Regions from separate parts of the Anaerofustis stercorihominis DSM 17244 genome, predicted to be linked through region 2. Evidence: riboswitches for the same ligand, from Rfam matches in the RefSeq annotation. Region 2 holds a riboswitch; the other holds the start of a gene.
What was found. Region 2 has a riboswitch for thiamine pyrophosphate ahead of cytX (putative hydroxymethylpyrimidine transporter CytX). Riboswitches for the same ligand answer to the same signal wherever they lie in the genome.
Positions count from the first base shown of each region.

Region 1: linked by a shared signal. The riboswitch ahead of thiT (energy-coupled thiamine transporter ThiT) and the one ahead of cytX (putative hydroxymethylpyrimidine transporter CytX) in region 2 are both predicted to bind thiamine pyrophosphate.

Region 1 is NZ_DS560018.1:124,101-136,495, forward strand. Features, by position in the region: gene ANASTE_RS04400 (ATP-binding protein) at 1-698, shown strand, start outside; gene ANASTE_RS04405 (butyryl-CoA:acetate CoA-transferase) at 792-2,135, shown strand; gene ANASTE_RS04410 (DUF6440 family protein) at 2,137-2,319, shown strand; gene ANASTE_RS04415 (helix-turn-helix domain-containing protein) at 2,344-2,787, opposite strand; gene thiT (energy-coupled thiamine transporter ThiT) at 2,937-3,590, opposite strand; TPP riboswitch at 3,628-3,726, opposite strand; gene ANASTE_RS04425 (helix-hairpin-helix domain-containing protein) at 3,784-4,041, opposite strand; gene ANASTE_RS04430 (cysteine hydrolase family protein) at 4,034-4,696, opposite strand; gene ANASTE_RS04435 (hypothetical protein) at 4,771-5,013, opposite strand; gene ANASTE_RS04440 (NifU family protein) at 5,022-5,297, opposite strand; gene ANASTE_RS04445 (sigma-54 interaction domain-containing protein) at 5,457-6,872, shown strand; gene ANASTE_RS04450 (ABC-F family ATP-binding cassette domain-containing protein) at 7,296-8,750, opposite strand; gene ANASTE_RS04455 (RidA family protein) at 9,275-9,649, opposite strand; gene ANASTE_RS04460 (hypothetical protein) at 9,969-10,559, opposite strand; gene ANASTE_RS04465 (hypothetical protein) at 11,762-12,217, shown strand; gene ANASTE_RS04470 (fibronectin type III domain-containing protein) at 12,244-12,395, opposite strand, start outside.
Region 2 is NZ_DS560015.1:307,558-319,952, reverse strand. Features, by position in the region: gene ANASTE_RS01500 (glycerophosphodiester phosphodiesterase family protein) at 1-1,138, opposite strand, end outside; gene ANASTE_RS01495 (LURP-one-related/scramblase family protein) at 1,153-1,629, opposite strand; gene ANASTE_RS01490 (MATE family efflux transporter) at 1,716-3,113, opposite strand; gene ANASTE_RS01485 (cytochrome c biogenesis protein CcdA) at 3,148-3,840, opposite strand; gene ANASTE_RS01480 (thioredoxin family protein) at 3,842-4,342, opposite strand; gene thiD (bifunctional hydroxymethylpyrimidine kinase/phosphomethylpyrimidine kinase) at 4,981-5,763, opposite strand; gene thiE (thiamine phosphate synthase) at 5,765-6,412, opposite strand; gene thiM (hydroxyethylthiazole kinase) at 6,399-7,223, opposite strand; gene cytX (putative hydroxymethylpyrimidine transporter CytX) at 7,217-8,404, opposite strand; TPP riboswitch at 8,466-8,565, opposite strand; gene ANASTE_RS01455 (GTP pyrophosphokinase) at 9,260-9,940, opposite strand; gene ANASTE_RS01450 (hypothetical protein) at 9,986-10,168, opposite strand; gene ANASTE_RS01445 (MerR family transcriptional regulator) at 10,283-11,095, opposite strand; gene ANASTE_RS01440 (NCS2 family permease) at 11,325-12,395, opposite strand, start outside.

The DNA of each region.
Region 1 (12,395 bases), on a different contig from region 2:
ATTATTTAAGCATTAAATACGACTGCGATAAATGTAAAGACAGCGGTTATGTAAATAATGAAATGTGTACATGCTTAAAAGGATATCTCAAAAAAAGAAAAAATAAAAACAGCATTTTATTCAGAGACGGAAATTTCGATAATTTTGATGAAAACTTATTTGACAATGACAAAAGCAAATATAAAATTACACCAAGAGAAAATATAATAAAAAACAAGGAACAATCTCTTAAATTTATTAATACATTCAAAGATGAAGAAAACACTCTAGGATTATTGATGTCGGGTAAAGCAGGCAGCGGAAAAACCTTTTTGGCAGCAGCTACGGGAAAAATACTGTTAAATAAAGGTTATAGTGTAATTTGCCTTACCGCAAAGGAATTCGAAGATATAATTAAAAGCTTTAACGATCCCGATTTGGAAAAAAAGAAAAAAGAAATATTGGATGTGGATCTTCTTATTTTAGATGACCTTGGAATCGAAACGCAAAGTGATTATGTAAATAACGAAATACTTAAATTAGTCGATTATAAAATGACTTACAATAAAAAAATGATAATCACAACCAATTTAACTTTAAATGAAATAAGAGAAAAATATAAATCAAGAATATATTCAAGAATAATCAGTAATTTTAATTTATTGAAATTTTTTGGTCCGGATTTAAGAGTTACTATCAAAATGATAAAAAATCAGTAAAATTTTACTGATTTTCCACCATTAAACTATTGACCGAAAATGCTTATAAATGATAAAATATATTTACATTTTAATAATTGAAAGGATGTTAGTATGGATTTTAAACAAGAATACGGACAAAAATCAGTTACCGCAGCAGAGGCGGTAAAAGCAGTAAAATCTGGAGATTGGATTGACTACGGATGGACAACTACCACTCCCGTAGCATTTGATAAGGAACTTGCAAAAATCATGCCAAACCTAAAAGACTTAAACATTAGGGGCGGTATTTTAATGTGGGAACCTGAAATTTTTAAATTAGAAAACGCAAAAGACCACTTTACTTGGAACTCATGGCACATGGGAGGCATAGAAAGAAAAGCTATAGCCAAAGGATTTGCATTTTATGCACCTATCCGTTACTCAGAACTTCCAAGATATTACAGAGACGGAAACACACCGGGAGCAGATATTGCGGTTATGCAAGTTGCACCGATGGATAATCATGGATATTTCAGTTTCGGTCCAAGTGCTTCACATTTAATGGCAGCATGTGAAAATGCAAAAAAAGTTATTGTTGAAGTGAATGAAAACGTACCTAGATGTCTCGGCGGTTATGAAGAAGCAATTCATATTTCAAAAGTCGACATGATAATTGAAGGAGATAATCCCCCAATGGCAGAAATGGGCGGCGGCGGAGCTGCAACGGAAGTTGATAAAACAGTTGCTGAACTGATCGTTGAAGAAATACCAAACGGAGCTTGTTTACAGCTTGGTATTGGCGGTATGCCGAATGCGGTAGGTTCTTTGATTGCTGAATCTGATTTAAAAGATTTAGGTGTTCATACGGAAATGTTTGTAGACGGTTTTGTTGACATAGCCAATGCAGGTAAAATCAACGGCTCTAAGAAAAATTTAAACAGATTCCGTCAAACATATGCTTTCGGTGCGGGAACTAAAAAATTATATGATTACTTAGACAACAACCCTGAATGTATGTCTGCGCCTGTTGATTATACGAACGATGTAAGAATTATCTCCGCACATGATAATTTCATATCTATAAATAACGCTGTAGATATCGATTTATTCGGACAGGTTAGCTCAGAAACATCAGGAACAAAACAAATAAGCGGTGCGGGCGGACAGCTTGACTTCGTTCTCGGTGCTTATCTGTCAAAAGGCGGAAAGAGCTTTATCTGTTTATCTTCAACATTTAAAAATAAACAAGGCGAACTAAAATCTCGTATTCTTCCTACACTGCATCCGGGTTCGGTAGTTACGGATACCAGAGCAAATACTCACTATGTAGTAACAGAGTACGGTAAAGTCAACTTAAAAGGACTTTCTACATGGCAAAAAGCGGAAGCACTTATAAGTATTGCACATCCTAACTTTAGAGATGAGCTTATAAAAGATGCTGAAAATATGAATATTTGGAGGAGATCAAATAAATAATATGGGAAAAGAAAGATTTATAAAAGTTTACAGTGAAGGTACACTAAACGTAACTCAAATATTTGTAGATAAAGTAACAGGTGTCAATTATATGTTTCATTGTAGCGGAAATGCAGGAGGATTAACACCATTACTTAATAAATCAGGACAACCTATGATTACACCTATTAGTGATTATGAATAAAAAAGAACCCATATGGGTTCTTTTTTATTCATTTTCTTCTTCCTTTAATTTAAGATAAACTTTATAGTAAACATCTTTTAAAACAAGCATTGCATCTTCCAAAGAATAATTATACTTTTTCATCGCTTCTTTAATCAAATTACCAAAGATATCAAAATAATAATCCATATCTATCTCTTTATCATATTTATTTAAAATAGGATAAAGCTTTGACCAGTCTACTTCATATCCATTGGATGTCTGCTTCATTTCAGGTATTTTCGTTTCCTCTACCTCATCTTTTAATAAATAATCTATACTGACATTTAAAGTATCGGCTAAAAGCTTAAGTTTACCTGCTTCTGGATAAGCAATATCCGATTCCCATTTGGAAATGGTCTGCCTTGAAACATCAAGTACCTCCGCCAGCTGATCTTGTGTCAAACTAATATTTTTCCTGGCTTTTGCTATTTTTTCTCCTGTTTTCATTTTAACACCTCCGTTATTATTCAATTATAACATTCTTACAATTTATTTGAACCAACTTGACGTTTCTAAATGCAACTTACAGGTGCTTTATACAAGAATAAAAACAAAATACAATTTAAATTAAGCTGATATGGTATAAAAATTTATTTCTAAGAATTGATTTTAATACGTTCAAGTCCCTTTTTAACGGAGGGAACGGATATGATAATAACCGTCAACAAGGCTTCCGCAGCAATATAAATACCATTATATACCAATGAATAAGGAAGAGCCGCCCACCCTTGCCAAGCATATTCAGAAAAGAAAATCCATCCCGAAATTACCGCAAACACATATCGTCCGAATACACCGAGTAGATAACCCTTGAGTAATCCATTTTTTGCTTTATAAAATAATCCAGACAATCCGAGAGCAGAAAAAGCAAATATATAATCTACAATTACCTGAAGAGGATATACTATAAAAGGCTGAGTTATGAGCTGTAAAATACCGTACGCACATCCTGTGATAATACCGGTAGAAGGTCCGTAAAAATATCCCGCAAGGCAAACAAATAACATACTGCACAAAGTAATAGTCCCGCCGAAAGGAAACTCGTATACTTTTAAGAATGAAGCTACTGTTCCCAAAGCCACTATCATTGCACAAAATACAAGTTGCTTAGTATTTGCTGATTTCTTTTCTCTTTTATTTGATAAAAATACCGCTGAAGATAAAACAGCTATGAATAAAACCGTCAACGCTATGTATCCGGCAGTCTTAAGAACATATCCATTATCTGTAGACATTATGAAAAATGACATAAAAAATCCTCCTTATTTTATATAAACAGGAGGGGTTTAACGAAATCTTCAGCTTCCTTACGCCGGTATGATCCGGATCAAGTAGTAAGGGTGAACAAATTGTTTTCTCAGCCTTACGGCTCCCCTAGCTTGTTTATTTAATTACTCTGATACTCTAACATTTAATAAAATAAAAGTCAAATAAGATTAATGGCTATTTATCTTTAAAATCCCACCACTTTTTATTTTCTCTGTCTTCCCCGCCGTTCGCATAATAAACGGCACATCTGTATACGTATAGCTGACATCTGTCGATATCAACACCTTGTCGTTCACAGTCTCTTAAATATATTTCTTCCGGGTCCGCACCTTTTAATGAGCTTATCGTGGTATAACCAAGTGATATTAAATCTTTTTCCGTTTCAACTCCAACACCCGGTATTTTTCTAAGTTCACTCATATACTTACCCATCACCTTTTAAAGAATTTATTACTTCGATATTCTTACTTTTTATTTTATTTATAATATTATCATAATTGGGATCGATAGCATTTTTTACAATTTTCACATTATATCCTCTATTCTTTGCTCCGATAGCTGTTTTTAATACACAAGCCCTTGCATCTTGACCGACGATATAAATATCGCCTATATCATTATCATGAAGAAAAGAAGATAACTCCTTATTTGAAAATGCATCTTGATTATGTTTGATAAATATATTATTGCTCTTTATATTTAAATTATCAGTAAATTCTGAACCCACCTGCCCTTTGAGAAATCCACCGCCCATTGTAAACAAAGAAAACAGTATGTCATAATATTCAAATACATTTTTAATATAAACGATATTATAATCCAAGTCCTTTGCCAGCCTGATTTCCTTATTGACTTTCTTTATTAAATCATTTTTATTTTGAGAATTACACTTTTGTAAATCCAAAACAAGTAAGGCACTTTGTTTTCCGATTAAAGAAGTATCCTTACTTTTCGTAGGCATAATAAAAACCATTAACCTTAAAAGTAAATATATTATAAACACCCAAGTAAGCCATACCGGTGCATATACTAAAATGATTAAGAATACACATAAAGAAATAAGTTTTATAAGCATATATTTATCCATTTTTTATCCCCCAATAACAAACTAAACATATTATATCACAATAAAATAAAAAAGCCGATACTCTCAGCTTTATATTATAATTTAATATTCTCTAATTCATATTTACTTTTAATAATATAAGTTTTTTTATTCTTATCTATAAAACTTATATCCGCACAAGCAGAATTGCAACCGCATATGATTAAACAAATTTCAACATCATTATCATAATCATATGTAAACTCAATATCTTTATATTTACTTTTAAAATTATCTACTTCTTTTACTCTGTCATACCTAGGATTACATCCGCCGCAATATTTTATAAATACTTTCATAAATAACCTTAATGTTTTAAAATCTTTTTAGCAAAATCCAACAGTTCTTCACTTACTTCTTCAATTAAGATAACATCTTTTACTTCGGGGATTTCTTCCATAACACTGATTTTAATTAAATCTTCATTGGTAGTTCTTGCAGCGGGACACCCCGAACACTTCCCTATTAATTTAATTCTAAGTATATTATCCTCATAACTCTTTATTACTACATCTCCCCCGTGACTGTTCAGAGAAGGTCTGACTTTTTCATTAAGTACTTTTTCTATTTTTTCTATCATCATACTGCCTCCGTGATAATATAACCACATTATATAGTCATATTGAAATAATATCAAGTGAAAAATATAAAAACATCATTATGACTTTTATTACCAATATTATAACAAAAATATAGTTGCATTATTGCAACAACAGAGGTAAAATGAAACAGAGGTAAAAAAATGAAAAAGAACGATACAAATAACTTTGGTATTTTTAACAATTTACAGGAAGCAAACGATAGATTAGATGCTATTATAGAAAATTCATTTGACGGTATATATATAACTGACGGAAACGCAAATACAATAAAAGCGAATAAATCTTATGAAATGATAACAGGACTTAAAAAAGAAGAAGTCATCGGCAAAAATATGCTGGATTTAGTAAAAAATAATGTTATTTCCGTATCAGGATCATTACTTGCTATGCAAAAAAAGAAACCTATTACGCTTCAGCAGGAATTTAAAACAGGGAAAAAAGCCTTGATAACAAGCTCTCCGGTCATAGATGACAATGGAAATATTATCATGGTAGTAACAAATGTAAGAGACTTGACTGAAATATATAATTTAAAAGAAGAAATAGGAAGAAAACAAATAATAGATACGAATAAAGAACATAAATTAAGTCCGATAAATAATAATCCGACTATTGTAGATGATATAATCTGTGTCGATAAAAAATCCATAGAAGCACTAAATATTGCGGATAAAGTGGCAGGACTTGATACAACGGTAATGTTACTTGGAGAAACGGGAGTAGGAAAAGAACTGTTTGCAAACCATATATATAAAAACAGCAACAGAAAAGATAAGCCCTTCATAAAAATAAACTGCGGAGCAATATCTCCAAATCTTGTTGAAAGTGAACTTTTCGGCTACGAAAAAGGTTCTTTTACGGGAGCAAATAAAAACGGGAAAGCCGGATTATTCGAAGTTGCGGATAAAGGGACTATATTTTTAGATGAAATCGGTGAACTTCCTCTTGATATGCAAGTAAAATTATTAAGAGTTTTACAGGAACAGGAAATTGAAAGGATAGGAGGAACAAAACCAATAAAAATAGATGTGAGGATCATTGCTGCAACAAATGCAGATATGGAAGATATGGTCGAAAATAAATTATTTAGAAAAGATCTTTATTACAGGCTTATGGTATTTCCTATCTATATACCTTCTCTAAGAGAAAGAAAAGAAGACATAATCCCTCTAACAAACTTATTTATAAATAATTTTAATGATAAGTACGGATTTAATAAAAAGTTCAGCGAAAGTGCATTAAGTAAATTAAAAAATTATGATTGGCCGGGAAATATCAGAGAACTTAGAAATATTGTGGAAAGAGGTCTTATTATAAGTAATACCGAAAGAGTAAATTCAAAAGATTTACCTTTAAACATCAACCCTAAAAATAACCCTTATGGAGACATTGAACTTAAGGAAACCAATGATTTAAAAAAATTGGTTGAAAGTATAGAGCTTAAATATATAAATGAAGCATATAAAAAATATAAGAACGTAAGAGATGCAGCGGCAAGCTTAAATATGGATCCGTCTACTTTTGTTAGGAAAAGAAAGAGATATACAAAAAAATAGAAGATTTTTTCTATGGATCAATCTTAAGAGTCTTGACTAAAAATCAAGACTCTTATTTTATTAAAATTTATAAATGTATGACTAAAAGAAAGCTTCATGTAAATTGAACAAATTTTATTTAATTAATATTTCTTATAATAAATATTTTTATAAATAAAATGTTAACAGATTTTAGACAGAAAACCAGAACAAGCAGGTTTAAGTAAAAAATACTTATAAATTTTAAGTCGTTTATAAATAACAAATATCATGTAAGCAAATCTGCTCATATTGGCTTCTGCGATTCGCACGATCATATATTCTTTAGAAATTTTTAATAATATAAGCCAATTTGCTTTATCAAGATTTACGAACCGAACAAATAAATCCCGGTATTCATTAACGTTCTGCCTTAAAAATATCAGGATTTAATGAATAAACCCCTTATAAGTGAATCACTCTGTCACAGAAATCTTTATAAAACTCCTCTTCGTGAGAGACCAATATCACGCTTCCTCTGAAGAGGCGCAGTGCTTTTTTGAGTGCTTCTTTTGCGTTTTTGTCGAGATGATTGGTCGGTTCGTCCATTATAAGGAAATTGCAGGGGCTAAGTGTAAGAAGACACATTTTTATTTTTGCCTGTTCTCCGCCGCTAAGGGAAGATATTTTCTGATTTGAATGTTTGAAATTCACTCCGCACCTTGAAAGGTGACGTCTGACTTCTTTTTCCGAAAGCTTTGTGAAGCTATCGGAAACTATTTCGATCGGGGTCATTTTACCGTCTTCCCAAATTAGGTCCTGTTCGTAGTATCCTATTATGACCTGAGGAGAAAATTCAAATGAGCCGCCGAGTTTTTCCATATTTCCCGTAAGGGTCTTTAATAAGGTGGATTTACCTATGCCGTTAAATCCTGTTATAACGACTTTTTCTCCTCCCTTAATGGATAAGATGATATCCCTTAAGACAGGGTAGTCATATCCCACTTTAAGGCGGTTTACTTTAAGCTGTTCCGTGTTATTCAGTACAAGGCTCTTAAAGTCGAAGACGGGCTTTATTTCTCTTGTATCCAAGGCTTCCATTTTATCCATCCTCTCCAGCTGTTTACGTCTGCCCTTAGCCATCCTTGTCTTTCTTCCCGCAATGTTCCTTCTTATGAATTCCTCTGTCTTTTTGATTTCTCTTTGCTGAGCGTTGTATTTTCTGATGTAGTCCTCTCTGAGCATTTCTTTCTTTTTGAGGAACTCACTGTAAGTCCCGTAGTATTTATTGATTTTACCGTTATCTATATCGCATATCCTGTTGGATATGTTTTCCAAAAAGGTATGGTCGTGAGAGACTACCATAAATGCGTTGTCTGAATTTTTAAGGTATTCGCTAAGCCATGCTACGTGCTCTTTGTCAAGAAAGTTGGTGGGTTCGTCCAAAATGAGGACGTCCGGCTTTTGAAGAAGTAGTTTTGAAAGGATGACTTTAGCCCTTTGACCTCCGCTCAAACGGACTACTTTTCTGTCAAGACCTATTGCATCAAGCCCAAGCCCGGTGGAAATCTGTTTGATTTTCGTATCTATTTCGTAAAAACCTTCCATTTCCAGCCTTTCCTGATATTTACCTGCCTTGTCAAGTGCCGTTAAGTCACCCTCTGCGGATTTGATGTAAAGTTCGTTCATTTTCTCTTCGGTGGTGTATAATTCCATGAATGAAGATTTCAGGAAGTCTTCTATGGTGATTTCATCGTCTATTTTGGCGTACTGATCAAGATATCCGACTTTTATCTTTTTGTCCCATACTACCCTTCCTTCGTCGGGAACGGTAAGTCCCGTACATATTTTTATAAAGGTGCTTTTCCCCGCACCGTTCTGACCTACTATCCCAATATGTTCGCCCTTATTTAGCGTCATATCCGCATCCTTGAATAAGACCGTATCCGAATATGAATGAAAAAGATTTTTAATATATAATAAACTCATTTTGTTTTCCTCGCTGATTTATATTTATTTAATCTCACCTTCTTCAATGAATAAAACAATCAAATAAAAAAGAAGGCGGTATCTGCCTTCTTGAAAAATAGAAGGCTACGGACCGTAACGCTGTCCATAGCCTAAATTTTTATCGGGAAGAAAGTAAGAAAATAAATACCTTTAAAGGTTTATTTTAAAACTTTATTTACATTCCCGATGAATATTTTATGCTCTGCACAACGTTCATCGTTTCATTTGCACAGAGCCGAGTTTTCTAACGATTTTGTCTGTTTTGTAAAAGTTCATGACCGTCTCCTTTTTTCTAAGCTCATAATATCAGAGCTTATGGGTTTTGTCAAATGGGGAATATTAGAGACGCCTATGGTTCATAACTTGAGAAAGATTTGAAACAATCAAATTTATAATAATTATAAAAAGCACCCTATTGGGTGCTTCGATCCTGATCATTCAACTGCGGCAATGACTTCGACTTCAACGAGGACGTCTTTTGGAAGTCTTGATACTTCAACACACGACCTTGCAGGTTTGGAAACGAAGTATTTTTCATAAACTCCGTTAAAATCCGCAAAATCTTCAATATCGCTTAAAAAGCATGTAGTCTTTATTACTTTATCAAAACCGCTTCCCGCTTCTTTTAATATCTGTTCTATATTTTGGCATACTCTCTTTGCCTGTACTTTTATATCACCTTCGATTATTTCTCCGCTTTCGGGGATTATCGGTATCTGTCCCGACGCATATAACATACCCTTTATGATTATTCCCTGTGAATAAGGCCCTATTGCCTGAGGTGCTTTTTTTGTTGATACTATTTTCATATTATCTCTTCCTTTCAATCAAACTGTTTTTATTATATCATATTTTTTCCTTTTTGATATACAGCCTATCATATAAACTCCCAAAATCAAATAAAAACACCTTGACCGTATCCGATAAAAAAACATTATTCCCATTTAAATTTACTGTTTTTTAGTTCCTTTTTGATTTTATATACCGTTAAAATCATCACTTATCAAGTAATAACTTCTTAAATCTATCTTAAAATACATACCGCTAAAAATCAAATACATCAAAAGTATAATTAAAATGATATATTTATTTTATACCCCGCATATATATCCAATCAAATAAATATCCCTACCCCTCATACCCTATCATCATTTCATCAATTTCATCTTCACAGTCTTTCATTGCTTCCAAAGTATCTTTAAGTAAATCATTAAGTTCCATTCCAAGCATTTCCGCTCCCCTTTTGATTATGTCCCTGTCGCACCCAGCCGCAAACCCTTTGCTTTTGAATTTCTTTTTAAGGCTCTTAAGCTCCATATCTTTCGTGCTCTTCGACGGTCTCATCAATGCCGCCGCATTTATAAGTCCCGTAAGTTCATCGACTGCAAAAAGCACCTTCTCCATTTCATGCTCGGGCTTTATATCTGAACATATCCCATAACCGTGAGAGCATACCGAACGTATGACGCTTTCGTTCACTCCGCCCTCTTTCAGCAGATCTACTGCCTTTTTACAGTGTTCATCGGGATAAAGCTCAAAGTCTATATCGTGAAGGAGACCGACTATTCCCCAGTACTCTCTCTCACCCTCATACCCCAGCTTATTTGCATACCACATCAAAACCTTTTCCAACGTTATTGCATGTCTTATATGAAAAGCCTCTTTGTTATATTTCTTAAATAGCTCAAATGCTTCGTCTCTTGTAATATCAGTTTTCATTTCTCCTCCTAAAACCTAATTTATATTTGTAATCATAAAATAAATTATGAACCTAAAAACCCTCTTTGTCAATACAGTTAAGGGACTCAGTTCCCTATGGCCCCTGTGAAGTTTTTTTTATGAAGAAAAAAAACAACTTAATAAAACTCGCAAATCTTGCTGATGCAAATCCCCTGCACAACAAACTAAAAAATCCTGTAGTTTAATATTCCAAAGTATATCCGGATTAAAAATCCGTCCCGTTTTTCAAATGGGAAAAAAGTCAAATCCTTTCACTTCGTAGTGCCTAAGCCCTCGTGGGAGTGATATTAAACTTACCTAAGTTATTCACCCGCATATTACCCAAAAGAGTCATTAACTTTAACAAACGATAAACCTTTTATGTGAAAGGTTGGGATAGCGGTCATTTCAAAATTCGAATAAGATTTCAACTGATTTATACTTCAAAAAAACAAACATATTTTTATCTATAAAATATGTTCGGTCAATAGAGGAATAAACAACATGAACAATTTCGCTTTATAGATATTTGTGGATTATCGATTAATATCGCCCGCGTTCCTTAGAAGAGAAGCTATCCCACACATTTTTATATTTTGCGGCAGTATAACAGTCTTTTCAATAATCCCTAATAAGGCTTTTACTGATTAATATCTCGAAGAAACAAATATTTTTATTTATAAAATACGTCCGTTCCTTAGACTTATAGCAAATTCAAGCGTATTTTTTATAATATTTACAAGATACTTTTAATTTCTTCCCGCAATTTCTCTAAACGACCACTGCTTTAGTGGAAATATAAAAATTGATGTCATTACTTATCTTTTAATCCCCCAATTAAATATATCTAAAAACCTTCGGCTTTTCCTCTATAAATAAAACTTTTACACTCTATTAAAGGTAATAAAATATAAAATCTTTATTTATTGGGTCGGGGTAGCGGTCGTTTCAAAAATCTCGGGAAGAGATTTTTAGAAAATCCGACCGCGTTAAAAGATTCCGCGGCGATTGAGCGGAAGCCTTTTTTCCCCATTTTTGTGGCTTCGGACAAAAATGGGTCGCCCTTTAGGGCGAAACTATTATACCTTCATTTGTAAAATAGATGTAAAACTTTAGTAAAGACTAACCAAAGTATATTGTATAAAAAATGTAAAAAAATATAATGATAGTAAGAAAGGAAGTATATATAAGGAGACAGAAAAATGAAAAGGAACAATATAATCATAGGTGCGGTTTGTATGCTGATAGCTGTTTACTTTCTTTTCTCTATGATACCGTCTCTTGCCCTTACCGACATTATATATTCTTCATACGAAAATAAAGGCAAAACAAACTCTTACGATATATCCCTGACTACAGAAACTCCCCCTTCAAATATGTTAACGGCAGAAAATAAGGAAAAGAACAAAGGGAAAGATATCAACAGAGAATTCAAATTGTCGGATATAAAAGTAATTCACAGCTTTATCGGTGCAAACTGTTACTTTGAACGAGAGTTTACCGATTACGTAAGTGTTGGAGGAAAGAAACTGGTATACGACACTTTCAAAACCAAAGAAAGTGCAAAGATGAAGTACAGTTTTAAAGAAGGCAGATGGACGATAACAGACCATCGTCTGATGACTGATGAAACTAGCGGGACGGCAGTAAATCTATAAATAAAAAGGACGCATTAAGCGTCCTTTTATTTTACCTTGACATTTTTTATCTTGCTCCAATCTCCGTAATATACCTTGCTTCCCACATCTATCCTTCCCCTTACTCTGAATGAATAGATCTTATTCTTTTTAAGCTTCTTAATGGTATATTTCAAATCCTCGGTCGTCACATATTTGT
Region 2 (12,395 bases):
CACAGTCCGCCTCTGCTTTAATAGCTTCTTTAAGGGCTGACACCGTATTCTCAGGTCCGAAAGAACTTCCCGCTCTGTGAGCTACGATTTGAACGTTATTTATATTCCCGTTTAAATAAAAAGTATCGGAATACACTAAAAGTATCATTATTATAACTATATATTTAACTACAGTTTTTAAAGTACTCTTACAGTCAAATCTTCTCTTATTTTTTAGTATATAATTATCATCTTCCATGACATCATACCCGTAGTATAATACCGACAAAAAGGCAATATTGAATATCAATATAAATATGGATAATAAGACGCTGAAAAAATTATTAAATGAAGTCACGCAAAGCCAATAATAGTTTTCTATATCCGTACCCGTATAGAATAATTTTATTTTTAATATGATGAATAAATAAGCTATTATAACAATAAAGAGTGTCAGTAATAATTGAAATATCATAAACATGATAAAATAAGATACGCTTTTTATAAACTTACCCTTTAATATCTTACTGCTTTTTTTGCAGGCACTTTTAAAATCCGTCTTATTTATCACTATTTCAAATATAGAGAATATATATTTGAAGAGTACTATATAAATAAGAATAAGAATAATAATATATACTATGCTGAGAATTACATTTTCTTTTATAAAGTCCAGTATGAATTCCGGAATACGAACCGAATTCAAATACCCGGAAGTAAGATAAATATTGTTTAAAGGAAACAGAAGTACCATAAAGGCTATAAACATATTCCTGGGCTTAAATATCATAAACGACCTTTTAAAGGCTTCTGTAAAAATCCTTATGAAACTTAGTTTTATCCTATTTTTGGCACTCTCAAAATAAATGATTATCCCAAATATCTCCAGTAAAGTTAAATATACAAATATAAATACAAGAATAATACATATAACTGCCGACAACGGATTTTTAATCATCAAAATCACATTGTCGGGAGTCAAATGAGTTATCCCCGATATCTTTACAGCGTACTTAAATAAATCTTCACAGAAAAGTACCGCAAAAAGGATAAAAGACTTATATATTATCTCAAATAAAATCAAATCGGCAATATTATATTTAATTAATTTAAAACACCGTTTTAATATATCCTTAAAGCCTTTAAAGAACTTCTTCATATTGTCTCTTTACCTTAATTTCCCGACTGAGAACATTTTATTGCATCTATTGCCGCTACGATAAACAGCACATTAAGCTCGTCTTCGTCGTTAAAAACTTTGATTGTATATGTATCCGTAAAACTTATTATCTTCTTTGAAATCTCGGCTATGGTATTTCTTTCATCATAAATGCTGTAATCCCATTCCCAAATATTTCCTTTGACTTTCCAGCCTTTAAATTCTATATTGAATTTCGGTCTTAAAAAGGTAAGTTCCTTTTTGATATGACCAATACATTCATCATTTACTATTATCTTAAAGCTCGGAAGGAGCTTTAAGAGTTCTTCCTTTAAAATTGCTACCTCTTCATCATGTTTATTATATACTTTAAAACAGTGTCCCAAAGAAATACTTCCTTTTATTCTATATATCACATCTCCGTTTTTATCGTAAACATCATAACTATCCAAAAATGACATTATTTTTTCTTTGATTATCAGTTCTTTCATTTTTCCCTCCTATAATTATATATATACTATATACTAAAAAAGACTATTTAACAAAAGTTTTATAGTCTTTTTACATTAATTTTATATTAATTTTCCACGGTTTTACTTCCTATATCCTTGACAAAATTGATCATAAAAGGCAGACACACAAAGAATGTACATAAATCCGCAACAGTCTGCGTCATCTCCACCCCTACAACGCCGAAGATATTTGGAAGTATCAGTATCAAAGGAATAAAGAATATCCCCTGTCTGAGAGAGGAAAGTATAGTCGCGGTAAAAGATTTCCCGATAGACTGAAAGGTCATATTTGCGATTACTCCAAGAGGTACGATAGGTATTATCGCACACTGAAATCTAAAAGCCTCTGTTCCTATTTTTATGACTTTCATATCATCGGCTATAAAAGCTTTTATTAACTGCGGAGCAAATATAAATGCAAAAACGGCAAAGACAGTCATGACTATCATACCCGTTTTCAAAGTAAAAGTGAATGCTTGTTTTACCCTGTCATATCTCTTAGCTCCGTAATTAAATCCGAGAACAGGCTGATATCCCTGACCGAAACCTATCATAATAGAGAATATGAACATGAATATCTTTCCGACGATAGACATTGCCGCAACAGCCGCATCACCGTATCCTGCCGCCGCAACGTTCAGCATTACCGTAGCTATACTGGCAAGCCCCTGTCTCGCTAGAGACGGAAGTCCCGTCTTTATTATCATTGAACAGGTTTCAAACTCTCTGGTAAAGTTTCTTATATGAAGCTTTACTTCGCTTCTCTTTGATAAAAAGTGCGAAAGGAGAATAAAGAAGCTTATAAGCTGAGATAGTATGGTCGCAATAGCGGCTCCCGATATACCAAGGTCGAAAGTAAATATAAATATGGGGTCTAAAATAATATTTAAAATCCCTCCGGTACCTATTCCTATCATTGCGAGGTCTGCTTTTCCTTCGGCTCTTAAAATATTATTCATTACGAAAGAAGCCATCATTATAGGTGCCCCGAATAAGATATATCCCGCATAACCCTTTGCATATGGCAAAATAGTATCAGTTGAACCGAGCACTTTCATCAGAGGGTCTATGAATATAAGACCGAAGACTGCTAATAAGATACCCGCAAGTACAGCGAGGAAAAATCCCGTTGAACCGACTTCGTTTGCCTTTTCATCCCTCTTCGCACCGAGAAGTCTTGATATAAGGCTTCCCGAACCCATTCCGAGAGTGAACCCTATCGCCTGGATTATCGCCATAAGAGAAAATACTATCCCCACGGCACCCGAAGCACTTGTCCCAAGCTTTGAAACGAAGTAAGTATCCGCCATATTGTACACCGAAGTTACCAGCATACTTACTATGGTAGGTACGGCAAGAGAAGTGATGAGCTTTGATATCTTCGTTTCCGTCATCTTTATATATTGTTTGTCTTCATTATTATCATCCTTATTGTCTAATTCATTTTCCAATTCGTTTTCCAACCGTTACGCCCCCTAAAGAAAAAAACATATTTATTTAAAAACCTAAATAAAACATATAAAATGCAATCAAAAGCATTGATATACCCAGGAATATTTTGATAAAAAGCTGTAATTTTCCATACTTTTCGTTATTGGTTATCTTATTTGCAAGTCCCAAACTGGTTCCTACCATAACGGTGAGTATACCGTGGCCTATCGAATAACAAACAAGAAGCAATATTCCCCATAATATATTTCCGCTTCCCGCAACTATCCCAAGTATCACGACAAGTACGGGAGTGGAACAGGGAGAAGAAAATACTCCCGCAAGTATACCCGAAAGAAGTGCTCCGCCGTATCCTCTCTTTTCATTCTTTGAAACCAGATAAGTGGAAGGGATAAAATTGAAAAGCTCAAAAGTCTGAAGAGCCATAAGCACCATTATTACACCAAGAACTATATAAAACCACTGTCCGCTGAGTGTCATTACTTTCCCGAGCATTGAAGCAAGAGTACCGAGGACGGTAAAAGTAAGTGCTGTACCCACCGCAAAGGTCACAGAGAGCTTAAAGAGTTTCTTCGTATCCTCTTTCCCGTTCATGCCCACATATCCGACTATCAAAGGAATTGATGAAAGCGAACACGGAGTAAAGGAAACGAGTATCCCCGCAAAGAATGCAACTATGGGAGCGAGGTATATATTTGATGTAATAATACTTGAAATACTTTCTAAAATATTATTTATCATACTATTTTATTCCCATATCCTTGAATATTTTAAGGAATTCATCTTCAGTAAGCAGTCCTTCTCTGGCAGTATAGATATGTTTGTTATCCGCCTTTGAAGAATATTCTATCATTTGAATATCTATATCCTTACTAGGTTTATAAGGATTGCCTTTTTCATCAAAAAAGAATAAAGTCGGTGTTACCTTTACGGGAAAATCTTCTATCCCCTTAACATCTGCGTCAACGCTTATTGATTTTATGATAACTTTACCTTTGTATTCTTCTTTTAATTTATGAAGAGTGGGCTCCATCTCTCTGCAGGGAGGACACGTAGCACTGGAAAAATCAAGGACTATGGGAAGCTTTTCTTTTTTTAGTTCATTTAAATCAAAAGTTGCCGAACTTGTATCCGAACCGCTGTTTCCCAAAGCATTATCATTATTATTTTTAACTATATAAATCCCTATGACCGATATAACTATCAAAACGGGAATTACTATCCTAAGTATTTTCTTATTCATTATTTTACCTCCGATGTATAATTTTATTTTATAATTCTAACATAAAAAAATAAAACTCGTTATAGTTTAACGAGTTTTATTTTTATTCGTAACTGAATATTAGCCAAGAAAATATAAATTATTTTCAAATGTATTATATCATATTAAATACTGACTTACAAGGGTAAGTACATCCTTTATAAGGGACTCCGTCCCTTAAACCCTGCGAATATTTTTCCGAAGCAAAAAACAACTTAAAGAAACTCGCAAATATTGCTAACGCAAATCTGCTCGTGTTGTTTAATGTGCCAAGGCACATCTGGATTAAAAATCCAGCCCATTTTTCAAATGGGTAAACAGTCAAATGCTTCCACTCAAGCCGTGGTGGCTATTAACGCTTCTCGATTTCCTAAGAAACGCTGCCCCGCGTTTCTTGGAAGAGAAGCTATCCCAACCCTTTACATTAAAAGTTTTTTCTAATTTTAGAGTAAATAACTCTTTTAGGTAATTGGAATATGATAAACCACAATAAGTTTAATATCTCTTCCACGAAGGCTAAGGTACCGCACCCGGCGGGGTCGTTAAATCCAATTTTTAGACAAGTAAAAATTGGCGGGTCGTAGGGCAGAGCCCTACAGAGCGGTTAAAGGGCAAAGCCCTTAACCAAGGTTATACATATGATTAAGCGGACCCGAACCTTTTCCGAGATCCAATCCGTCTTTAAGCGCTCCGGTTATATATTCCTTTGCGTTTTTAATACTTTCTTCTTTCGAATATCCCGCAGCTAAGTTGCATGCAATTGCTGAAGACAAAGTACATCCCGTTCCGTGAGTGTTCTTTGTATCTACCCTCTTACCCTTGAACCAGTGGATATTACCATTATCGTAAAGCAGATCATTTGCGTTATCATCATAGTGACCGCCTTTAATGAGTATGGCTCCGTCTATATTTTCAGATATTATTTCTGCCGCTTTTATCATGTCTTCTTCGCTTTTTATATCAATTCCCGATAATACTTCCGCTTCGGGGATATTTGGAGTTATAACGCTTCCGAGAGGAAGAAGTTCTTTTATCAAAGTTTCCATTGCGTCTTCACTGATAAGCCTGCTTCCGCTCGTCGCTACCATTACGGGGTCAACTACTATATTATCAGCCTTATATTCAATCAGTTTTTCGGCAATGGCTTTTATTATCTCAATATTGGAAACCATACCTATTTTTACTGCGTCGGGTCTTATATCCGTAAAAATACAGTCGATTTGATTTTTAACAAAGTCCGCATCTGCGTCCATGACTCCGTAAACCCCGGTTGTATTCTGTGCTGTAAGTGCGGTTATGGCACTCATTGCATACATCTTGTGAGCGGTTATCGTTTTTATATCAGCTTGGATACCCGCGCCTCCGCTGGAATCAGAACCAGCTATCGTAAGTACTTTCTTCATATTACTTATCTCCTTTTACCATTTCCTTTGAAAGTTTAAGAAGTTCCTTGGTATCATTTACTATATCAGAGCTTGCAAATATAGCAGATACGACCGCAACCCCATCTACATTCGTTCCTTTAAGCTTTAAAATATTATCCTTACTTATACCCCCTATTGCTACTACGGGGATACTGACGTTATCGCATATCTCCTTTAAGGTATCGAAAGAAACTTCATCTGCGTCCAGCTTTGTTGAAGTCGAGAACACAGCCCCTACACCGAGGTAATCGGCTCCCTTTTCTTCCGCAAGCTTTGCTTCCTTTAAATTAGAAGCGGAGACTCCCAGTATTTTATCCTTACCTATCTTCTTTCTTACATCTCCCGCTTCCATATCGCTTTGTCCCACGTGTACTCCGTCTGCGTCGGATTTAACTGCTATATCCACGTTATCGTTTATCACAAATGGAACGTCGTATTCCTTTGCAAGTTCTTTTATCTTTAACGCTTCCTTTAAAAATGTTTCTTCATCAAGTTCCTTTTCTCTCAGCTGTAAAAATGTGATACCGCCTTTTAAGGCTTTTTTGACTTGAGAATATAAATCCTCACTTTCCGTCCAAGCTCTGTCGGTAACCGCATATAAAAGCATATCTTCACTATTTACTTTCATACTTTGCTCCTCTTTCAAGTTCTTCACTTGTTAAGTTAAATATCGTATCTATCAAATAATTTCTGAATGTGGAATTACCTGCTCCTGTTTCAATCATCTTCTTATAAGCGATTTCTCCCGCATATCCCATTAAGCATACGCTTGCAAGACAGGCTTCAAGCATATTATCATTGTTAGCTGTTATGTAAGCGGCAGTCATTGCGGAAAGCATACATCCGGTTCCCGTAATATTTGACATCATTGCATGACCGTTTTTTACTATATAAGCTTTTTTACTGTCGGCTATTATATCTGTTTCTCCTGTAACGATGATTACCGCTCCCGTTTTAGCCGAGAATTCTTTTACAAACTTAACTGCGTCATCTATATTTTCATCTGTCACTTTATCCGCTATATCCGCGTCAACACCTTTTGTGGTACCGCTTCCCACAGCAAGGGTCTTTATTTCCGATATATTGCCTTTTATAACGCTGAAATTGATTTCTTTAAGCAAATCATTTGCAGTAGAAGTCCTAAGAGTCGAAGCTCCCGCTCCTACGGGGTCGAGTATAACAGGATGAGAAAGTTCGTTTGCTTTCTTTCCCGCAAGTATCATTGAAGGTATAGTATTCTTATTGAGCGTACCGATATTTATATTCAGTCCGCCGCAAATAGTTGTAATTTCTTCCGCTTCATTGCTATCGTCCGCCATTATGGGAGACCCGCCGCATGCAAGAAGTATATTCGCACAGTCGTTTACCGTAACATAGTTTGTTATGTTATGAATAAGAGGAGTTTTCTTTCTTACGTTTTCCATCATTTCTTTTAACATTCTTTTTTACCTCCGAACATTTTATTTACTATAATACATAAAATCATTACTATTATCATTACGGGAAGAGTATTGCCGATAGGAGTATCTATCCTCATGAATACTCTGTAGGTTATAAATCCTATAAGCCAAAGTATTATATTTGTTTTATTTACACTTAGTGCACTGTAATCTTTCTTTAAAAAGAAATAGTCCGCTATTTGAACCGCAATCATAGGAGCAAAGACAGAGCCTATCAGATAAAGGAAATTCTCAAACTCTTCTATGGGAGTAAATATCGCAAGTAGAGTACCTATTATACAAACTATTATTGCAACCTTTTTTTCACTCAGTTTCTTACTTATACTTACACTGCTCACTCCTGCGGAATATGCGTCGAGGAATGTAGTAGTCACTGTAGAGAGTATTATTATGATTACCCCTAAGATACCAAGCCCCGCCTGAAGCATTATTACCGCTATGTCACTGCTTTTTGTAAACAAAGCCGCTCCCATTCCAATAACGTACATCCAAGAACTTGATATAAAATAAACACCTACACTTGCGAATGCGGATTTACCCGGTTCTTTTGCTTCTTTTATATAGTCGGATATCAAAGGTAGCCACGAAAGAGGCATTGCAACGCTGAGTTCCACAGCAGAACCGAAACTTAGTCCTCCTGCGGAAGGATTTACTATATTACCTTTAAATATAACAGTGCTCAATACAATGGTAAGCAGGAATAATCCGCCCATAGCAACCGTATTCACTTTTCCCAGATTGGTTATTCCTATAACCACCCATAAAATTATAAGTGCGCCTATAACTATGCACCAAAGAGACTCCAAAGGAGAACCGAGGAATGAATTCGATATAATACTTACCGCTTTTGCTCCTCCGATAATCATTACTGCTGTCCAGCCCACAAGCTGAAGTACATTAAGAGTTGAAAAAAGAAGTGAACCCTTTTCTCCGAAAGACATCTTTACCGTCTCCATAGCACTCCTTTCGGTTCTTCCCCCGATAATTCCCGCAAAATACATAAGTGCACATCCTATCAAATGTCCCAGCAGTATTGCAAAGAGTCCCTTTGTAAATCCGAGGGGTGCTATCAAAGTCCCCGTCATTATTTCCGCAATGGAAACTCCCGCACCGAACCAAATAAGAGAATTGTCAAATACGCTTGTCTTCTTATTTTCCATAAACTTTTCCTTTCCATATAAGCAGAAAAAAAACGAGAAACCAATTCGGATTCCCGTTTAATAATCATCATTAAATGCTTCCTACGTTGGCATTATCCACATCAGGTTAAGGGTCGAAAATTAATTTTTCCTCTCAGCAAAAAGCTCCCCTGCTTATATATTAAATTTGTAATTTTATGCTAGCATAATTGTAGGATTATGTCAATATCTAAAGGGCACATCCCTTTTACCCTTAAAATAATCTTATCAGGACTTCGTCCCAATACCTCGGGAAGTTTCCCAAACCTCTTTTGCGGGGTTTTACCCCGCACCCCAGCACTTTTTAAAAGATTAAAAAGTACCAAAAAAATCTCCGCTCAAGCCGCGGAGGCTTATAGCGACTGGATTTTCTGCAAAATGCTTCCCGCATTTTGCGAAACAGTCGCTACCCTACCCCTCTTATAAATAAAGGTTTTATCTTAAGTTTAAGAAAAAAACTTTATTTATAAGGGTAAAAAAGTAATTTATTATATAGCAGATTTTTCATAAAAATAGGTTGGGATAGCGATCGTTTAAAAAATCTAGGATAGAGATTAAATAAAAAAACTCGCAAATATTGCTAAAGCAAATCCGCTCGTGTAATTCATCAAGCTAAAGCTTGAATAAATTTAACATTTATTAAATTTATCTGTTCTGACGAACAGCGAATAGTCAAATTCGACCGCGTTATAAGCCATCACGGCGTTTGAGTGAAAGATTTTTATCCAATATTTTTATCTTTGGAAAAATATTGGCGGATTGTAGGGCAGAGCCCTGCATAAGGTTTAAGGGGAAGAACCCCTTATTGAAGTGTTTCGTACATTTTGATACTAAAATTTATTCTTCGGTAGAATGTATCTTATCTTTGATTTCCTGCATTTTCATATCGGTATAGGAAATTAGAGTAGCACACTCCTTGAGTTCGTTGATTATCGTATCTGCGTCTACAACGTCTTTTTTATATTTTAACTGATGTTCCAAAGTTGCCCAAAAGTCCATGGCAATAGTCCTTATTTGGATTTCGACTCTCAGAAACTGCTTTTTATCCGAAAAGAATACAGGAATCTCCACTATCATATGATAGCTTCTGTATCCATTTGGCTTAGGTGTCTTGATATAATCCTTTACGGCTATGACATTTATATCGTCCTGCTTTGCAATCATTTTTGCCAGAGCATATATATCGTCAAGGAAAGAACAAACTATCCTTATTCCGGCAATATCGTTTAAATTGTCCATAGCTGACTGAACACTTACTTCAAGCCCCAGATTTTCAAGCTTTGCGGCAATGCTTTCCGGCTTTTTGAGCCTTGACTTTATAAACTCAATCGGACTGTTCGCTCTTTTTACGGCAAGCTCTTCATTCAAAACTTCAAGTTTTGTCTTTACTTCCTTTATGGCACAGCTGTATTTCATCATAGCTTCCTTGTATTCTTCGCTATCTTCCATGAAATATTTCTTTGCGTCACTGGGCAGGTTTACCGTACTGACAAACGTTCTGTTCAAATCTTTTTCCATATTCATATATCAAAATTACCCTCTACTGTTGTTTAAAATATTATTTTATTTCCATTCATATCCGCAGCTTAAGCAGATATAATCAGGTCTTGTTTTATCGTCGGGAGAACAGCCTCCGTAAAACTCTTCTTTTCCTCCGAAAGCTTCACAGGCTTCAAAATACATCATCCCGTACATCATTTCTTCAACATTTTTAATATTACATTTAGGACATACTTTATCTTTCATAGTCTCACCATGTCTTATATTTTATCATATAAATACACTTAATTACATAAATTTAATATTTTCTTAATAAAATTTAATAAAAAACCAATGTACAAATGTACATCGGTTTTAACTTTACTTAACGGGATAACAGCACTCCGTCACTTGTTCTTCCACACTCTTTACTTCTTCCGGACCTTTATGATATATGGAGAACATAGGTCCTATAAATTCCAAGTCGTTTTTCTTTGCATATTCCACCGCCTCGATATTTATATCTCCTATTTGCTCATAGCTTCCATTAAAGATTATACTTAATACATTCATCTTCGGCATATCTTTTACTTTTATTTCCCCTACTTCCTTTACACTGTCTTTTATGCTTACGCCTACTTCTACGTCTACGTTTGTATCTTTGTATTCTTTATCGTGATAAATTGCCATATTGAACTGAGGATCCACCGCATTTGGATAGTTACTGTAAAGACCTTTCATCAGTCTTCCCCATAACATCCCTTCATCAGCGAAAGTCGGTATGATATCTCTTATATATGCTATTTTATATGCGGGTATGATTTTTCTTTCGATATTGTATTTCATAATATTTTCACTCCTACTAAGCCTAAGAATGTTTTTATCGATTAAAGCAAGCTGTTCTTTGACCTTGTTTAATTCTTCTTCCTTGTCATTCTTATACTTTATTAAATAATTTTTTATTTCTTCCTTAGTAGTGTTTTTATCTAAAATTATCTTGATATCGCTTAAACTAAACCCCATTTTCTGAAGCAGTATTATATTGCTTACCTTTATAAGCTGACTCTCGTCATAATACCTGTATCCGCTTTCTTCGTCCACATATGTGGGTTTTAATAAATCAAGCTTATCAAAATGTCTCAGCATTCTCACACTTACTAAAGACAACTTTGAGAAACGTCCTATTTTTATCATGATAAACCTCCGTTTTTTGAGCTCAAATACATTCTATATCCTGACATAGTGTAAGAGTCAATACTTTATTTTTCTTTTTGAGGAAATAAATAATTAAGTAAGACTCTATTACTTATAAGTTATCCTAGTTTTCATTCTATGATAAGCAGCAGGACAAAATACTATAAATGTTATATTAAATAAAAAACCTCCCTATCGATATAGAGAGGTTTTATTTTTATTTATACTTTTATAAAAGTATAAGATATATCAGGAATATAACCAGTAATACCCATGTTATAGGATTGATTTCTTTTGCTTTTCCGCTGAATACTTTAGAAACTACATAGAATACAAAACCTACTGCGATACCGTTTGAGATAGAGTAAGTAAGTACCATTGTAATAACCGTAGTGAATGCAGCAACCGCAACGGAAATATCATCCCATTCTATTTCCTTAAGCTGCTGAGCCATTAAAACACCAACAATGATTAGAGGTGCACTTGTAACAGGTGATAAGAATAATTCTCCTACTTGGATAGAGTTAACTACTGTAAGAAGCGGCATAAATAAAATAGATAAGAAGAATAATACCCCTGTAGTACAAGCAGTAAGACCTGTCCTTCCGCCCGCAGCAACACCTGAACCTGATTCAACGAATGATGTAACGGTTGATGTACCGCATACGGCACCGACACATGTACCTACTGAATCGGCAACAAGTGCTTTTTCAATATTTTCCATTTCTCCGTTATCATTAACCAAACCAATTTTGTTACCTACAGCAACCAAAGTTCCCGCTGTATCGAAAAAGTCGATAAATAGGAATGTAAAGATTACCATGATAAATGATGGTTTTGAGAATAATGAAGATATACCTTCAAAACAAGCACCGAATGTAGGCATAGAAAAATCAAATGATACGATACCCGTTGGAAGTGCAGGCATTCCGCTCACACCAAACATTCCGGCAACAACACCTACAACAGCAGTGATTATCATTCCGTAGAATACTGCCGCATTTACTTTTTTACATAGAAGTGCAACTGTCACTATAAGTCCAAAGCATGCAAGGATAACCGTAGGGTTTGTGAGATTCCCCATAGCTACATATGTAGATGGGTCAGCAACTACGATACCCGCATTTTTAAGACCGATAAATGCGATAAAGAAACCGATACCCGCTCCGATAGCAAGTTTCATGTTTTTTGGAATTGAATTGATTATTGCCTTTCTTACTCCGGTTACGGAAATAATAAGGAAAATAACCCCTGAAATCAATACTGCCGCCAAAGCTTCCTGCCAAGTGTATTTGAAAGT